DNA from 3 places in the Streptococcus porcinus genome. Region 1 is predicted to be linked to each of the others. Evidence: predicted binding sites of a transcription regulator. Region 1 holds the regulator's gene; each other region holds the start of a gene.
What was found. Region 1 encodes Rex, which represses fermentation and respiration genes when NADH is low (regulators of the CRP and FNR family bind a similar motif). Its sites were predicted from a motif close to TTGTGAANTANTTCACAA; they were not measured.
Positions count from the first base shown of each region.

Region 2: adhP (alcohol dehydrogenase AdhP) is a predicted target of Rex. The motif match lies at 1,369-1,386, and genes of this name have one in related genera.
Region 3: pflB (formate C-acetyltransferase) is a predicted target of Rex. The motif match lies at 3,894-3,911, and genes of this name have one in related genera.

Region 1 is NZ_LR594036.1:1,011,058-1,017,154, forward strand. It holds gene FGK96_RS04815 (ribose-phosphate diphosphokinase) at 1-928, shown strand, start outside; gene FGK96_RS04820 (cysteine desulfurase family protein) at 915-2,057, shown strand; gene FGK96_RS04825 (DUF1831 domain-containing protein) at 2,047-2,394, shown strand; gene FGK96_RS04830 (redox-sensing transcriptional repressor Rex) at 2,604-3,245, shown strand; gene radC (RadC family protein) at 3,326-4,012, opposite strand; gene FGK96_RS04840 (AI-2E family transporter) at 4,102-5,226, opposite strand; gene FGK96_RS04845 (6-phospho-beta-glucosidase) at 5,440-6,097, opposite strand, start outside.
Region 2 is NZ_LR594036.1:76,290-82,386, forward strand. It holds gene FGK96_RS00530 (ArgE/DapE family deacylase) at 1-126, shown strand, start outside; gene adhP (alcohol dehydrogenase AdhP) at 288-1,307, opposite strand; gene FGK96_RS00540 (nucleotidyltransferase family protein) at 1,500-2,057, shown strand; gene FGK96_RS00545 (prenyltransferase) at 2,216-3,118, shown strand; gene FGK96_RS00550 (NAD(P)/FAD-dependent oxidoreductase) at 3,153-4,364, shown strand; gene FGK96_RS00555 (cytochrome ubiquinol oxidase subunit I) at 4,445-5,872, shown strand; gene cydB (cytochrome d ubiquinol oxidase subunit II) at 5,872-6,097, shown strand, end outside.
Region 3 is NZ_LR594036.1:1,902,498-1,908,594, forward strand. It holds gene FGK96_RS09200 (ATP-dependent RecD-like DNA helicase) at 1-2,151, shown strand, start outside; gene FGK96_RS09205 (hypothetical protein) at 2,232-2,705, shown strand; gene dinB (DNA polymerase IV) at 2,733-3,827, opposite strand; gene pflB (formate C-acetyltransferase) at 4,036-6,097, shown strand, end outside.

The DNA of each region.
Region 1 (6,097 bases):
CTCAAACTTACCAATCGCTGAGAAAATTTCCAAAGCATCAGGTATTCCATTAGGAAAAATTTCCTCACGCCAATTTTCAGATGGTGAAATCATGATTAACATCGAGGAAACTGTCCGAGGAGATGATATTTATATTGTTCAATCAACAAGTTTTCCTGTTAATGACAATTTATGGGAACTACTCATTATGATTGATGCTTGTAAACGAGCTAGTGCTAATTCAGTCAACGTTGTTTTGCCATATTTTGGTTATTCTCGTCAAGACAGAGTTTCAAAATCGCGCGAACCTATTACTGCTAAACTGGTTGCTAATATGCTAACCAAAGCTGGTATTGATCGTGTCCTTACTTTAGACCTACATGCTGTCCAAGTACAGGGCTTCTTTGATATTCCCGTCGATAACTTATTTACAACTCCACTTTTTGCTGAACATTATGAAGAAAAAGGTTTATGTGGTGAAAACGTCGTTATCGTCAGTCCTAAAAATTCTGGGATCAAACGTGCTAGAAGTTTAGCTGAACTCCTCGATTCACCTATTGCAATTATTGATTACTCAGAAGACGAAACTGAACGTGAAGAAGGTTACATCATAGGTGATGTTTCCGGTAAAAAAGCCATCATTATTGATGACATTTTGAATACTGGCATTACTTTTGCTGAAGCAGCTAAAATTCTTGAGCGTGAAGGAGCCACTAATATCTATGCCGTTGCTAGTCATGGTTTATTTGCTGGCGGTGCAGCTGATATTTTAGAAGCAAGCCCAATCAAAGAAATTCTAGTTACAGACTCTGTCCTAACTAAAAATCGTAAACCTGCAAATATCAACTACATCACAGCCAGTGAACTAATTGCGAAAGCTATTATCAATATCCACGAAAGAAAGCCATTGAGCCCGCTTTTTGCCTACCATCCAAATGAAAAAAAATAATCCTATCTATTTCGATAATGCAGCGACAACACCTTTAAGTAATGCTGCTATCAAAAGTATGACTAAAGTCATGGCTACTACTTTCGGAAATCCCTCTAGTATCCATTCTTTCGGACGATCAGCCAATAAAGTTTTACGAACGTGTCGTCAAGAGATTGCTGATCTTCTTGGAGTTGATAACCATTCCATTATCTTTACCTCTGGAGGAACTGAAGGAAATAATACAGCAATCAAAGGCTATGCGCTTGCTAATCAGCACAAAGGAAAGCATTTAATAACGACTACCATAGAGCATCACTCTGTACTTCACACCATGGCTTATTTAGAAAAACGTTTCGGTTTTGAGGTTACTTACTTAAAACCTAGCAATGGCCAGATTACTTGTCAACAAGTCCGCGAAGCCTTGCGTGATGATACTATTATGGTCAGCATGATGGCTGCCAACAATGAGACTGGTGACTTCTTGCCTTACCAAGAAGTCGCATCAAGTTTGAAAGAGCATCAAGCAGTCTTTCACCTTGATGCCGTTCAAATAATTGGTAAAATATCAATTAATCCTAAAGAGCTAGGTATTGACTTTTTATCTGCTTCTGCTCATAAATTTCACGGCCCAAAAGGTGTAGGTTTTCTCTACTCTAACAACCTCCATTTTGACCAACTTCTACATGGAGGAGACCAAGAAGAAAAGAGGCGTGCTAGCACCGAAAATCTTATTGGGATTGTTGGAATGACTACTGCCTTACAAGAAGCATATCAAAAGATGACAGCAAACTTTCAACACGTTGAAAAACTCAGAGAGACGCTGATTGCTAATCTTTCTGATTGTAACTTCTATTTGTCAAAATCAAAAAAATCACTTCCGCATGTTATCAATATTGGCTTTCCCGGTCAACAAAATGGTCTCTTACTCACCCGTTTAGATATGGCAAATATTGCTATTTCCACAGGATCTGCTTGTACTGCTGGTACAGTCGAACCAAGTCATGTTTTAGAAGCCTACTATGGCAAAGAATCTGTTCGACTAAAAGAAGCCATCAGAATTTCATTTTCTGAACAAAATACAATTGAGGAAATTCAATCCTTTATAAAAGAATTAAAAACTATTTTAGGAGTATCAAATGGCATTTGAAAAAGAAATTGCTTTACCAGACTGTCGGTACACATATGAAATAAGTCCCAAAATAAAAAAATATACTCTCAGAGATACGACTTTTTCAGTTACAAAAGTAGGACACTATGAGCTGACACGCCTTTTAGAGGAGGTCCCAAACTCTGGTGATGGCTTCCCATTGAAAATTACAATTAACAAGGAGCTTGATGCGTTTAAATTGGCTATTACAGACCAGTCTGGCTTACGTATGGTAAATATTTTTAAATCAGAAAAACATAAAATATTACAAGATAAGTTTTACTTTTTAATGGATAGCTTGGTAGAACGTGATATCTTTACAAAGAAAGCAAACTAATCCCTTTACTATTAATTTAAATGGCTTAAGAAAGCTCTCTTTTTATCACTCATCTTAGAATTTAGCCTTCTGTAAAAGAAGGCTTTTCTTATGACGGAACTAAATAGTAATATTTACTCCTATCTAGTGGATAAAAGTTGCATTTTTCACAAAGTATTTGTTACAATAGTAGCATGAAAGATACTGAATAATAAAAAAGGAGCAAGATAATGGTAATTGATAAATCCATTCCAAAGGCAACAGCTAAGCGCTTGTCTTTGTATTATCGCATTTTCAAACGTTTTTATGCCGATCAGATTGAAAAAGCGAGTTCTAAACAAATTGCAGACGCAATGGGGATTGACTCTGCAACAGTCCGTCGTGACTTTTCCTACTTTGGTGAATTGGGACGTCGAGGATTCGGATATGATGTTTCAAAATTAATGAACTTTTTCGCTGATCTCTTAAACGATCACTCGACAACCAATGTTCTTATTGTAGGATGTGGTAATATTGGCCGTGCACTGCTGCACTATCGCTTCCACGATCGTAATAAGATGCAAATTTCCATGGGTTTTGATGTTGATAGTCATCCCATGGTTGGAACAAATACTGCTGATGGGATTCCCATTTATGGTATGTCAACATTAAAAGAGCACGTTGAAAAAACAGATATTGAGACAGCTATTTTAACGGTACCAAGCGTGCAGGCACAAGAGGTTGCTGATCAACTTATTGCTGCAGGGATTAAAGGGATTCTAAGTTTTTCACCGGTGCATCTTCAAGTGCCAGCTGATGTTATTGTACAATATGTTGATTTAACAAGTGAACTTCAAACCTTACTCTATTTTATGAATCAAGCAAATAAGTAAGATAAAGCGTGTTAACAAGTGAAAGTCTCAATAAGTAACCTAATGTCACATTCATCATTGTATTCGTTTTATTCAAAAATTTACTCACAAAACAGATTGGTTTTTTCACGAAAACTATAATAGTTATTTTTTCCAACAATTATGTGATCAAGACAAGCGATTCCGATTTGATCACATAATTGTTTTATGTTTTTCGTGAAATGATAGTCATTTTCACTTGGAGCTACGAAACCTGAAGGGTGATTGTGAACAATAATCATGCTTGTTGCCATATTCCGACAAGCATAATGCATGATTTCCATAGGCTCAGCTATTGAGCGTCGAACACTTCCAATAAAAATAGTTTTCTCTTCAATAACTTTATTTTGAGTGTCTAGATATAATGCTACTAAATGTTCTTGTTCCTTATCTCCCAATTGTTTTATCATTTTTTTAGCAATTTGAAAACTTGACAAAATTTGATATTGGCTAGTTTGCTCAGATTCTTGGATCCTTCTTGAAAATTCAAGCATTGCTTTTAACTCAATTGATTTTACATTGCCAATCCCTACTAATTGTCGTAACTCTTGTAGAGACATTTTTTTAAAATCGGATAATGATGAAACAGTGTTTAAGAGATTGGCGGCTAGCTCCATGACATGTTTATCCTTATTACCAGTTCTCAGGATAATAGCTAACAGTTCTTGATCACTGAGTTGCTCAGCACCATTTCGAACTAACTTCTCCCTAGGTAACAGACTTTCTTTCTCAAGCTTAATGGAATACATTCTAACACCTCCACTTGATATATTCGAAAAAGTTAAACACTTTGCTAAGCTACAAAAAACCATCATGCCAATAAAAAAAGAACTAAGTTTTAGGAAACTTGGTTCTTTTTGATAGCTTGTTTTTTATCAATATTATCTTTAACCATCTGATAAAATGTTGCAGCTAATGGGACAGCAACAATCATGCCGACAATACCTTTTAGGGAAGCCCCAATCGTAATTGCCATCAAAACCCACATACCAGGTAATTTGATAGAACTTCCTACTACACGTGGATAGATAAGGTTACCTTCAAATTGTTGAAGAATGATAATGAAAATGAGAAAGAAAATAGCTTGTGATAAGGATTGCGTCATGATTAGTATAAAACCAACTGTAACACCTATATAAGCTCCTACAACCGGAATTAGAGCTGTAAAGGCAACAAGTACCCCTATAGTAGCTGCAAAGGGAAGTTTAAAGAGAAACATTCCGAGTGCAGTTAAGCTTCCCAAAATCATTGCCTCAATAGTCTGTCCAACAAAGAAACCTCGAAAACGATTATGCATCAAGCCAACGATATAATGAATGCGTTGGGCATGAATCCCAGTATAGGTATCAACCAAAATATTGCCCTGACGGCAAAGTTGTTCCTTATTACCTAATACATAAAAAGAAAAAACAAAAGCCACAAAGACATTAATAATAGCTGAGGCAATCACTGTCATCGAGGTTAAAATACTCGTTAGAAATGACAAGAACTGCTTCAACAACTGTTGACTATAATTGCTAATTGTTTGTGTAATCTTAGCATCGCCACCAAAATAATGAATCACTTTAGCAATTATTTTATTATGACTTAAATCATTAATATACTGTTTAACTGAACTTGTATCAAAAGACAGCATCATATTAATACTAGCAATTAAATCTGGAATAACTATGGAAACAATCCAAAAAAACAAAGCAATGAAGGTTGCGTAAGCTAGAATCATCGCGACACCACGCCTTAAGTGAAAAAAACGGTTGGTTTTCATGAAACGATTCAAAAGATTTTCATAGGCAGTCATGACAATATTAATGATATAGGCCAAGGCTGCTCCATAAAGAAATGGTAAGCTTGTCTTAATAACGGTTTGGACGATATCGGTTCCCATATCCCAATTGGCTTGAATCATAAAACAGATGAGAAAGGCCATAACAATGTACAAAACATGTTTCTTTTCAAAATACATAAAAACTCCTTTCACTCATTATACACTAAAATAATAAAATGAACATCTAAGGCAGATTAAAAAGAATGACAGTTGGTTTAGTCTCTATCAAGAAACATTCAACTGCCACTCCTTTTTCTCTTTTCTTCTAATAGCAAAGCCAGTTTAGGTTGTTAGAGTGAGTAAATATTTAGTGAGGGCTTTTAATCTTACTGTGCAAAGCTGATTCTAAAATTAGTCTAGATCTGAACCATTCGAAGCAATAACTTTTTGGTACCAACTAAAAGATTTTTTCTTAGAGCGTTTAAGTGTGCCATTCCCATAGTTGTCACGGTCAACATAGATAAAGCCATATCGTTTTTTCATCTCCCCTGTTCCTGCTGAAACAAGATCAATTGGTCCCCAAGTGGTATATCCTAAGACTCTTACACCATCTTCTGTGATAGCATCGCGCATGGCTTCAATGTGTTGTCGTAAGTAGTCGATGCGATAATCATCTGCAACATAGCCGCCTTCATCTGGGACATCTACTGCGCCAAGTCCATTTTCAACAACAAATAGAGGTTTTTGATATCTATCATAGAGATCATTTAGCGTAATACGAAATCCTAGTGGATCAATGGCCCAACCCCAATCAGTTGTTTCCAAGTAAGGATTCTCTGAAGAAGCTAAAAGACTAGCTTCAGATTGATCAGTTTTTTGAGCTTGTGCTGCACGACTAGCATAGTAGGAGAACGACACAAAGTCAACTGTATTTTCTTTTAGAAGTTGCTCATCACCTTCTTCAAAGGTTAGTTTGATACCTTCTCGTTCAAAGAATTTTAAGGCATATTCCGGATATTCTCCTCGTGCTTGAACATCAATAAAGAAGTAATTTTCACGGTCTTTTTCC
Region 2 (6,097 bases), 930 kb from region 1:
GCTGTCTATGGTCCGGGTATGCCAACACTAAACCATAAACGAGATGAAAGGTTGCCATTAGCTCAATACTTAGATTTTATTGATGCCTATAAAGCTATTATTGAGTCCTACTTGATACGTGGCTAGTTGTTACAGGTTATATCCACAACAGGTCGTTTTTAAAGGAAAAAGAAAAGTCCGTAGTAAGGGAATTGCTATATAGCATGTAAAACTCTATTTGTTTAAAGTGATAAAAAGTCAACTGCTGAAAAACAGTTGACTTTTTAATTGTTAAATTGTAATTAAAATTATAACTGTGTAAAGTCTAGTACTTTACGGCCTTGAATAAGCCCTTTTTCCATTTCGTCAAAAACTTGTGGCGCTGTATCTACAGGAACTGTTTCAACTACTGGAACAACTAATCCTTGAGCACCAAAGGCAAAAGCTTCTTCAAGGTCTTTACGAGTTCCGACTAGTGATCCTTTGATGCGGATGCCATCTAGAACAGTTTTTACGATGCTTAAATCCATGTATTCTGAAGGAAGACCAACAGCAACAACAGTACCACCGGCACGAACACTTTCAACAGCTTGGTTGAAGGCAACTTTAGAAACAGCGGTAACAACTGCTCCGTGACAGCCACCGGATACTTTTTGAATATAGGCTGGAACATCTTCTATTTCTTTACCATTAACGATAACGTCAGCTCCACATTCTTTGGCAAGTTCTAATTTATCTTGGTTGATATCAACAGCAATAACTTGAGCGTTAAAGACTTTTTTGGCGTATTGGATGGCAAGGTTGCCTAAACCACCAGCTCCGTAGATAACAATCCATTCGCCAGGAGCAATGTCAGACTCTTTGATTGCTTTATAGGTTGTAACACCAGCACAGGTAATAGATGAGGCCTGTGCTGGGTCAAGGTTTTCTGGTACTTTAACAGCATAATCAGCTGTGACAAGAGCATATTCACTCATACCACCGTCAACGGTGTAACCTGCATTTTTAACAGAACGGCATAGTGTTTCTCTACCGGTAGTACAGTATTCACAGTGACCACAACCTTCAAAGAACCATGCAATTGACACACGGTCACCAACTTGTAAAGTTGAGACGCCTTCACCGATTTCTTGGACAATACCAATACCTTCATGACCAAGGATAGTGCCAGGAACTTCACCGAAATCACCATGTGCAACGTGTAAGTCTGTGTGACAGACACCACAGTATTCTACTTTGACAAGTGCTTGACCATAACCCACTTTGGGTACTTCGTGGTCAATAACATCTACGCCAGTGCTTGTTTGATTAACAACAACTGCTTTCATATAAATCCCTCCGATAATAATTATCATATATTGAAAACGCTTACACTAATATTTTATGATTTTGTGATTATTTTGTCAAACGATTTTTTGTTATTTATCAAAAAATCAGTCATAGAATGAAAAAAGGGCTCTTATATGATAAAGTAAAGTGACAGTAATGGAAAAGTAACACCATGCAGAAAGGATTTTTTGATGGAAGTTATTGATAAATTGATTTCTCAGAACGCTGAATTAATGAACTTATTGAAACTGATAAAGGGTTTAGATTTACCAGATTCGTGGCTTTGTGCGGGTACTTTACGGAACTTTATTTGGAATAAGTTGTCAAACCATAATGAAATTTTGACAACGGACATTGATTTGGTATTTTTTGATCCTAACATGACTTATCAAGAAAGCTTGACTTTGGAGCAAAGTATAATGAGAAAATTCCCCCAATACAACTGGGACGTTAAAAATGAGGTCTATATGCACTATCATACACCAGCTGCCTCAGCTTATAGTAGTGCCTGTGATGCTATTTCGAAATTTCCTGAAAAGTGTACAGCTATTGCAGCTAGATTGGATGACAAAAACCAGCTAGAGCTCTTTTTGCCTTATGGAGAAGCAGATATTTTACAATTTCAGGTAAATCCAACACCCTACTATACAGAAAATAGAGAGCGCCACAAAAAATACAATCAAAGGCAATACCAAAAAAATTGGTCCTCTACCTGGCCGCAATTGAAGGTAAGTTTTTTTCCAGAATAAGACTTTCTCGGGAAGAAAGAGTAAAGATGTTTGTCGAAAGCTTAAAAATCTAGAGAAAAGAGCAACAAAATGAAATTTTTTGAAATCTTTTGTTTTATTATTGAAACAAATTGGAGTATAATATAAGGGTTAAAGAATAACTAAAAGAAAGGCTTTTCATGACAATTCCTGTTTTTCTTGAACTTGTGGAGATGAAGGCCAAGACAGCAAGTGTTTTACCTTTTTTAATTGGTTTATGCTTTAGTTACTATTACTACGGAAGTGTTCATCTTTTTTGGGTTCTATTATTTTTTATCGCCATGTTTTGTTTCAATATGTTTGTTGATGTCTGGGATAATTATAATGACTATAAAAATGCTATTAATTTAGATTACCAAGCCAAGACGAATATTATTGGACGCGAGAACTTATCTCTCAAATTAATAGAGCAAATGATGGCTATCTTTCTCTTTATTTCAGCGACTATTGGTATCCTTTTAACCATGATGGTAGGGTGGCCATTATTAGTCATGGGACTATTTTGCTTTGCGGTTGGAATACTCTATTCGTACGGTCCAAAACCTTTATCAAGCTTACCTTTGGGGGAGTTTTTCTCTGGTTTTACAATGGGTTTTATGATTAGTCTGATTTGTGTTTATTTGAATACCTATGACAATTTTAGATGGGATTTTGCAACTTTAGGAGCAATCTTTCTGATTTCCTTGCCAAATACATTATGGATTGCTAATCTAATGTTGGCCAATAACTTATGTGATAAAGAAGAAGATGAAAGCAACCATCGCTACACTTTAGTTCATTATACGGGACTACAAGGAGGACTGGTTCTCTTTGCTTTGGGTAATATTATGGCTATGCTGGCAATTATCGGACAATATACGCTTGGACTTGCTCCAATGACTGTATTATTGTGCTTATTTTTAGTGCCATTTATTTATAAGCAAACCTATCTACTTTGGCAGAAACAAGTTAAGAAAGAAACTTTTATCTGTGCTGTTCGAATTTTGGCTTTAGGTTCATTAACACAAGTAGTAACCTATTTTATCGGGATACTATTAACATAAAGACATTGACATTAATATTAAGAAGGAGAATATTATGCAAGAGATATTAGTACTGGGAGCTGGTTATGCTGGTTTGAAAACGGTACGTAATTTACAAAAACAAACGGGTGATTTTCATATTACACTGGTAGATCGTAATGACTATCACTATGAAGCGACAGAGCTTCATGAAGTAGCGGCGGGATCACAGCCAAAAGAAAAAATTTCATATCCTATCCAAGATGTTATCAACCCTAAGAAAGTAACCTTCATCCAAGATGATGTTGTCAAAGCTAATCCTGAGGCTTCTACAGTTGAATTAAAAAATAATGGAACTCTTCATTATGATTACGTGGTTGTATCACTGGGCTTTTGTTCAGAAACTTTTGGAATCAGCGGTGCTAAAGAGAATGCCCTTCAAATGGTAGATATTAATACAGCTGAAAATATTCATCATCATATTTTGCACATGATGGAAAAATACCGTGAAACAAAAGATAAGAATTATCTCCGTCTATTGATTTGTGGAGCTGGTTTTACAGGTATTGAGTTAGCGGGAGCTTTAGTTGATGAGCGCAAACGATACGCTAAAATTGCCGGTGTGACAGAAGATCAGATTGAAATTGTCTGCGTTGAAGCAGCTACTCGTATTTTACCGATGTTTGACGATAAATTAGCTCAATATGGTGTTGACTTAATTGAAAAATTGGGTGTCAACTTAATGCTTGGCTCAATGATTAAAGAGATTAAACCAGGTGAGGTTGTTTACGTAACAAGTCCGGATGAAGATGCAGAACGTCACTCAATCGCTGCTGAAACAATCATATGGACAACAGGGGTTAGTGGAAGTCCGATAATGGGTGAATCTGGCTTTGCAGAACGTCGTGGCCGTGTTGTGGTCAACAAAGATTTACGTGATCCAAAAAACGACAAGGTCTATATTCTTGGGGATGTATCAGCCTTTATAGATCCGGAAACAAATCGTCCTTTCCCAACGACGGCTCAAATTGCCACACGTATGGGAGCACATGCTGCTAAGAACTTGGCGCGTCAATTAAAAGGAGAAGAAACGGAAGATTTCAACTACAAATCTTTAGGAACAGTTGCTTCTGTTGGTAATACACACGCCTTTGGTTTAGTTGGTAAATCAAAAGTTAAAGGATATCCAGCCTCAGTTGTTAAGAAAAGCATCATGAACAAATCATTAGTTGATATCGGTGGCTTGAAAGAACTTCTTGCCAAAGGTCGTTTCGATTTGTATCATTAAGATATGATGAATTACTTTTAGTATACTTACCTTACGCTACTTGAAACAAAGTAAGGATTACACAAATCGGAGGAAGATTTATGACTATTGAAACACTAGCACGATTTCAATTTGCAATGACAACAGTATTCCACTTTTTCTTTGTGCCTTTCACAATTGGAACCTGTTTTGTTGTAGCCATTATGGAAACTTGTTATGTGGTCACCAAAAAAGAAGAATACAAAAAAATGACAAAATTCTGGGGTAATATCATGCTCCTCAGTTTTGCGGTAGGAGTTGTTACCGGTATTATCCAAGAATTTCAATTTGGGATGAACTGGTCTGATTACTCACGTTTTGTTGGTGATATTTTTGGGGCCCCACTCGCAATTGAAGCCTTATTAGCCTTCTTTATGGAATCAACATTCCTAGGCCTTTGGATGTTTACTTGGGATAATCCAAAGATTGGTAAGAAACTTCATCTTAGCTTTATTTGGTTGGTCGTTTTTGGCTCATTAATGTCAGCCATGTGGATTTTGATTGCTAATAGCTTCATGCAACATCCTGTTGGTTATGAAGTTGTTAATGGCAGAGCACAGATGACAGATTTCTTAGCTCTTATTAATAACCACCAGTTCCATTATGAATTTGGCCATGTCATTACTGGCGCCATCACTATGGGTGGTACTGTTATTGCTGGTATGGCAGCTTTCAAACTGCTGAAAAAAGAAACCTTAACTGAATCTGTTCAAAAAATATATAAAAAATCACTACGTTTAGGTTTGTTAGTCACTTTGCTAGGCTCTATCTCAGTAATGGGGATGGGGGATTTACAGATGAAAGCTTTGCTTAATGATCAACCTATGAAATTTGCTGCAATGGAGGGTGATTATGAAGATTCTGGGGATCCAGCTGCCTGGACCGTTCTTGCTTGGGCTAATGAAGCTAAAAAAGAACAAGTGTTTGGAGTGAAAATTCCTTATATGCTAAGTATTCTCTCTTATGGTAAACCTTCTGGTTCTGTCAAGGGAATGAATACGGCTAATAAAGAATTAGTTGCTAAGTATGGTCAAGATAATTATTTTCCAATGGTTAACTTGCTCTTTTACGGTTTCCGTACCATGGCTGCTTTTGGCACCTTAATGTTAGGTGTTTCGGCGCTAGGATTATTCTTAACGCGTCCAAAGAAACCAATTCTATATGAGAAGAAATGGATGCTTGTCATTGTTGCTTTGACCACAATTGCTCCCTTCTTGTCAAATACATTTGGTTGGATTATTACAGAGCAAGGGCGCTATCCTTGGACAGTTTATGGCTTGTTTAAAATCAAAGATAGTGTTTCTCCAAATGTCTCAGTTGCCTCTCTACTCTTCTCAAACACTGTTTATTTCTTGTTATTTAGTGCTTTAGGGGCTATGATGGTCTATCTTGTTATTCGTGAGTTGAACAAAGGACCTGAGCATGAGGAAGTTCTATTACAAAATTTAAAACAATCAAGCATTGACCCGTTTGAGAAAGGAGCATTCTAATGAGTGGATTACAATTTTTCTGGTTTTTCCTAATTGGTCTTCTCTTTTCCGGATTCTTTTTCTTAGAAGGTTTTGACTTCGGAGTTGGTATGGCAGTTCAAACCTTAGCTCATAACGAAGATGAAAAAGATCAAATTGTTTCAACAATTGGCCCTGTTTGGGACGGAAATGAAGTATGGCTCTTAACAGCTGGAGGTGCGATGTTTGCATCCTTCCCATACTGGT
Region 3 (6,097 bases), 890 kb from region 1:
TTTGCCAGCGACCACTTTAAAGGTATCGGAAAAAAGACCGCTGAAAAAATTGTTCAGCTTTACGGTGAAAACACTATTGATAAAATCTTAGAGGATCCTAGTCAATTAGAGACAATATCTGGTTTCTCAAAAGCCAATAGGCAGGCCTTTATTAGCAAATTAAAACTCAACTACGGAACCGAACAGATCATTGCTAACTTAGTGGCACTCGGCATTTCCAATTACTATGCCTTCCAGATTTTTGATACTTATAAAGAACAGAGCCTAGAAATTGTTAAAGAGAATCCCTATCGTCTAGTTGAGGATATTCAGGGAATTGGCTTTAAAATGGCCGACGCACTTGCTGCAGAAATTGGAATTGCTAGTGACGCTCCAGAACGTTTTCGTGCCGCCCTTTTGCACTGCTTACTGCAAGAATCAATAAACCGAGGGGATACCTACATTGAAGCTAGAGACCTCCTTGACTATGCCATTACTCTCTTAGAGGAGGCTCGACAAGTAGAATGTGACCCTGCTCAAGTTGCACAAGAATTGAGTCAATTAATTACTGATCAAAAAGTCTACAACAGTGATACAAAAATCTTTGATAGCAGTCTCTTCCTTGCTGAAGAGGGCATCCAAAAACACCTCAACCGGATCCTTGCGACTCCTCTAATAAAGGAATTAAAACAAAGTCAAATCTTCGATACCATCCAAAGCATTGAAGACCAGCAAGGTATCCATTATGACCACGTTCAAAAAGAAGCGATTTCTAAAGCGTTAACAAATAAAGTATTTATCCTAACTGGTGGACCTGGGACTGGAAAAACAACGGTTATCAGAGGTATCCTAGATGCCTATGCTAAGTTACATAAGATTGACCTTGACAAAAAAGATATTCCCATTGTTTTGGCAGCCCCCACAGGTCGAGCTGCCCGACGCATGAACGAATTAACGGGATTACCTAGTGGGACAATACACCGTCATCTTGGTTTAAACGGCGATAATGATTATCAATCCATTGACGACTTCTTAGATTGTGACCTCATTATCATTGATGAATTTTCCATGGTGGATACTTGGTTGGCTAATCAGCTCTTTGGTGCTATTAGTTCTAACACCCAAGTAATCATTGTAGGAGATAGCGATCAATTACCTTCTGTCGGGCCTGGTCAAGTTTTGGCGGACCTTTTAAAAGTGGACATCCTCCCTCAGATCGCCCTACGTAAAATTTTTAGACAATCTGAAGATTCAACCATTGTTGAGCTAGCTAACCAAATCCGACAAGGACATTTACCTGCTGATTTCAAAGAAAAAAAGGCAGATCGTTCTTATTTTGATGCTTATGCACAGCATATTCCGACAATGATTACCAAAATTGTCTCCTCTGCCATTAAAAGTGGCATTGACCCTGAAGAAATTCAAATTTTGGTACCTATGTATAAAGGTCAAGCCGGAATTAATAGCTTGAATCAATTGATGCAAGAACTCTTGAACCCTCTTCAAAATCAAACAGAATTTCTCTTTAATGAAACGCATTTTCGACTTGGAGACAAGGTTTTACATTTGGTAAACGATGCTCAGCTAAACGTGTTTAATGGAGATATTGGTTATATTACAGATTTGATTCCAGCTAAATATACCGAATCAAAACAAGATGAAATTGTTATGACTTTTGATGGGAGTCAAGTGACCTATCCTCGCAATGAGTGGTTAAAAATTACGTTAGCTTACGCCATGAGTATCCATAAATCTCAAGGGAGTGAATTTCAAGTTGTTATCCTACCTCTAACACGACAATCTGGGCGGTTGCTCCAACGTAATTTAATTTATACAGCCGTTACGCGCTCCAAAAGCAAATTAATTATGCTTGGTGAATACTCAGCCTTTGATTATGCCATTAAACACGTGGGTGACCGGCGCAAAACCTATTTAGTGCAACGCTTTAGTTACAGTAATAAGGATAGCCAACTCTTACATACCCACCAAAACCAGCTAGAGAGCTCAGCAATTTCAAAAGCTAGAAGCTCCATAATAAATACCCCAAAGTCAATGGATGAGCCAGCTAAGCCCCAAGAAGATTGTCGCTTAACGGTTAATAACTTTCTTTCAATCGATCCAATGATTGGCCTTAGCCAAGAAGATATCCTCTCTTTTTTCAAAAAAATGTGATTCACCCCTATGTGCCCTAATAAACTTATGATATAATGAACTTGTATTACTAATAATATACAAAAGGGTTGGAGGTTTATATGATTTCATACGAAAAAGTGCGTCAGTCACTTAAAACGCTCAATATTCTGATTATTGTTCTGAATGCTATTCTAGTAGTATTCTCTGTCTTTGGACTCATCTCATTGTTGCTTATTTTGAATAATGACCAGTTGATTTCACAAATGGGTGCTGATCAGGCGGCTACGCTAGAACAAGCTGTTACACCATTCTCGCTATTTATTTCTATTATTGCAATTGCACTAATGACCGCTATCATTGTCTACACGGTCATTAACCAATCAAAAATTAAAAAATTAATAGAAGTTAATTATTTACCTTACTACCTAGGATTTGGTTTATGTGCGGTTAATATTATTTCTACCTTATTAACTGCCCCAAATATTATTGGTATTGTCATTCAGTTGCTCTTCCTTACTCTTTATTACTTTGCTTTTAAGAAAGCAAAGACTTTAAATGAGAAAGAGCATTCTGAAACAATCGAAGATATCTAAAAAGCTTAGGACTATTTCCTAAGCTTTTTAGAGTTCTAGCAATATCTCGTCATTCTTTTCCTCTAACTGGGTTATAGTAACTCCCAGTAGTCGGATTCCTAATTCCGACTCTTCTATGCTGTCATAAATTTCATTTGCTGTTTGGCTTATTACTTCTAAATCGCGGGTAGCCCGATCTAAACTAACACGCTTCGTCAAAGTTGTGAAATCTGCATAGCGAACCTTGAGAATGACAATTTTACCGCGTTTATTACTATTACTCAAGCTAGTAACAACACGCTGAACATGTTTGGCAATTTCCGCTTTTACATCTGCCTCCGCATACAATAGCTTGCTGTAGGTCCGCTCACTACCAATTGATTTTCGAATACGATTAGCCTTCACAGGTGAATAACTAATCCCACGCGCCTTCCGATAAAGATCAAAACCAAAGCGACTAAAGTGGTCAATCAAAGTTATTTCTGATAACCCCAATAAATCTTTTCCATTATAGATACCCATCTCATGTAGCTTTTCCACAGACTTTATTCCCACTCCGTGGAATTTTTCGATTGGAAGCTTCTCAAGAAATGGCTGCGCTTGATCTGGTAGAATAAGAGTTAAACCATGAGGTTTCTCAAAGTCACTAGCTAATTTTGCTAGGAACTTATTATAAGATATACCTGCTGAACAAGTCAGATGTAATTCCTTCCAAATATCATACTGGATTAGCTTGGCTATTTTGACAGCCGAAGTCAATCCTAATTTATTTTCAGTAACATCAAGATAGGCCTCGTCAATCGACATAGGTTCTACTAAATCGGTGTAGCGCTTAAAAATCTGCCGAATTTTTAGACCTACCTCTTTATATTTATCATAATTTCCCGAGATAAAGATAGCTTGCGGGCAACGCTCATAAGCTTCTTTCGAGCTCATTGCTGAATGAATACCAAAAGCTCTAGCCTCATAATTACAGGTCGACACAACACCTCTTCCTCCGGTTTCCCGAGGATCTTTAGCAATAACTACTGGTTTCCCTTTTAGGCCTGGATTGTCACGCATTTCCACTGCAGCAAAAAAAGCATCCATATCGATATGGATAATTTTACGAGAAGTGTCGTTAAGGAGCGGAAATATAAGCATAAAATCCTCCTATAATCATTATAACTTTAAATTTTTAGAAAGACAAAGGAATAGCAGTGATACAGATTGTTACTGTTTTCTCAAACTGTATTATAAAAGAAAAAATAATTTGTCAAGAAATATGCTTGGGAAAACGTTTCCTTTATGTTAAACTGATTGTGTAAGTGTAACAGAACCTTTTGTTACTAGAATATTTAAGGAGAAAATTATGGCAACTGTAAAAACAAACACAGATGTTTTTGAAAAAGCTTGGGAAGGCTTTAAGGGAACAGATTGGAAAGAAAAAGCAAGTGTTTCAAGATTTGTTCAAGCAAACTACACGCCTTATGATGGCGATGAATCATTCCTTGCTGGCGTTACTGAACGTTCATTAAAAATCAAAAAAATTATTGAAGATACTAAAGCAGAATACGAAGCAACTCGCTTCCCGTTTGACACACGTCCTTCTTCAATCGCCGAAATCCCAGCTGGTTTCATCGATAAAGAGAACGAATTGATTTATGGTATCCAAAACGATGAATTGTTCAAACTGAACTTCATGCCAAAAGGTGGTATCCGTATGGCGGAAACCACTCTTAAAGAGAACGGCTATGAACCAGACCCAGCAGTTCATGAAATCTTTACTAAATACGTTACTACCGTAAATGATGGTATCTTCCGCGCCTACACTTCAAATATCCGTCGTGCGCGCCACGCTCATACTGTAACTGGTTTGCCAGACGCATACTCTCGTGGACGTATTATCGGTGTTTATGCTCGTCTTGCTCTATATGGTGCAGATTACTTAATGCAAGAAAAAGTAAATGACTGGAACGCTATTACTGAAATTGATGAAGAATCAATCCGTCTACGTGAAGAAATTAACCTACAATACCAAGCACTTGGTGAAGTCGCTAAACTTGGAGACCTTTATGGTGTTGACGTTCGCCGTCCCGCAGAAAATGTTAAAGAAGCTATTCAATGGGTAAATATTGCCTTCATGGCTGTCTGCCGTGTTATCAACGGTGCTGCAACTTCCCTTGGACGTGTGCCAATTGTCCTTGATATCTTCGCAGAACGTGACCTTGCTCGTGGAACATTTACCGAATCAGAAATCCAAGAATTTGTTGATGACTTTGTTCTTAAACTACGTACAGTAAAATTTGCTCGTACTAAAGCTTATGACGCACTTTACTCAGGTGACCCAACATTCATTACAACTTCAATGGCTGGTATGGGTAATGACGGTCGTCACCGTGTTACTAAGATGGACTACCGTTTCTTGAACACTCTTGACAATATCGGTAACTCTCCAGAGCCAAACTTGACTGTTCTTTGGACTGACAAGTTGCCAGAATCATTCCGTCGCTACTGTATGAAAATGAGCCACAAACATTCTTCTATCCAATATGAAGGTGTGACAACAATGGCCAAAGAAGGTTACGGTGAAATGTCATGTATTTCATGTTGTGTATCACCACTTGACCCTGAAAATGAAGACAAACGTCACAATATCCAGTACTTTGGTGCTCGCGTAAACGTGCTTAAAGCCCTACTTACTGGTCTTAACGGTGGTTACGATGATGTTCATAGAGACTACAAAGTATTTAACGTTGTTGAACCAATCACATCAGAAATCCTTAACTACGATGAAGTTATGGCTAACTTTGAAAAATCTCTTGACTGGTTGACAGACACCTATGTAGATGCCCTTAATATCATTCACTACATGACTGATAAATACAACTATGAAGCAGTTCAAATGGCTTTCCTACCTAGTCATCAACGCGCTAATATGGGATTTGGTATCTGTGGCTTCGCTAATACCGTTGATACACTATCAGCGATTAAATATGCAACTGTTAAAACAATACGCGACGAAAATGGTTACATCTACGACTACGAAGTTACCGGTGATTTCCCTCGTTATGGTGAAGACGATGACCGTGTAGATGATATTGCTAAATGGTTGATGGAAGCTTACCATACTCGTCTAGCTAGCCACAAACTTTATAAGAATGCTGAAGCTTCTGTTTCTCTTCTTACAATTACTTCAAACGTTGCTTATTCAAAACAAACTGGTAACTCTCCAGTCCACCGTGGTGTCTTCTTAAACGAAGATGGTACCGTGAACACAAGTAAAGTTGAGTTCTTCTCACCAGGTGCTAACCCATCTAACAAAGCAAAAGGTGGTTGGTTACAAAACCTTAACTCACTTGCTAAACTAGAATTCTCTCATGCTAACGATGGTATCTCATTAACTACTCAAGTTTCACCACGTGCCCTAGGTA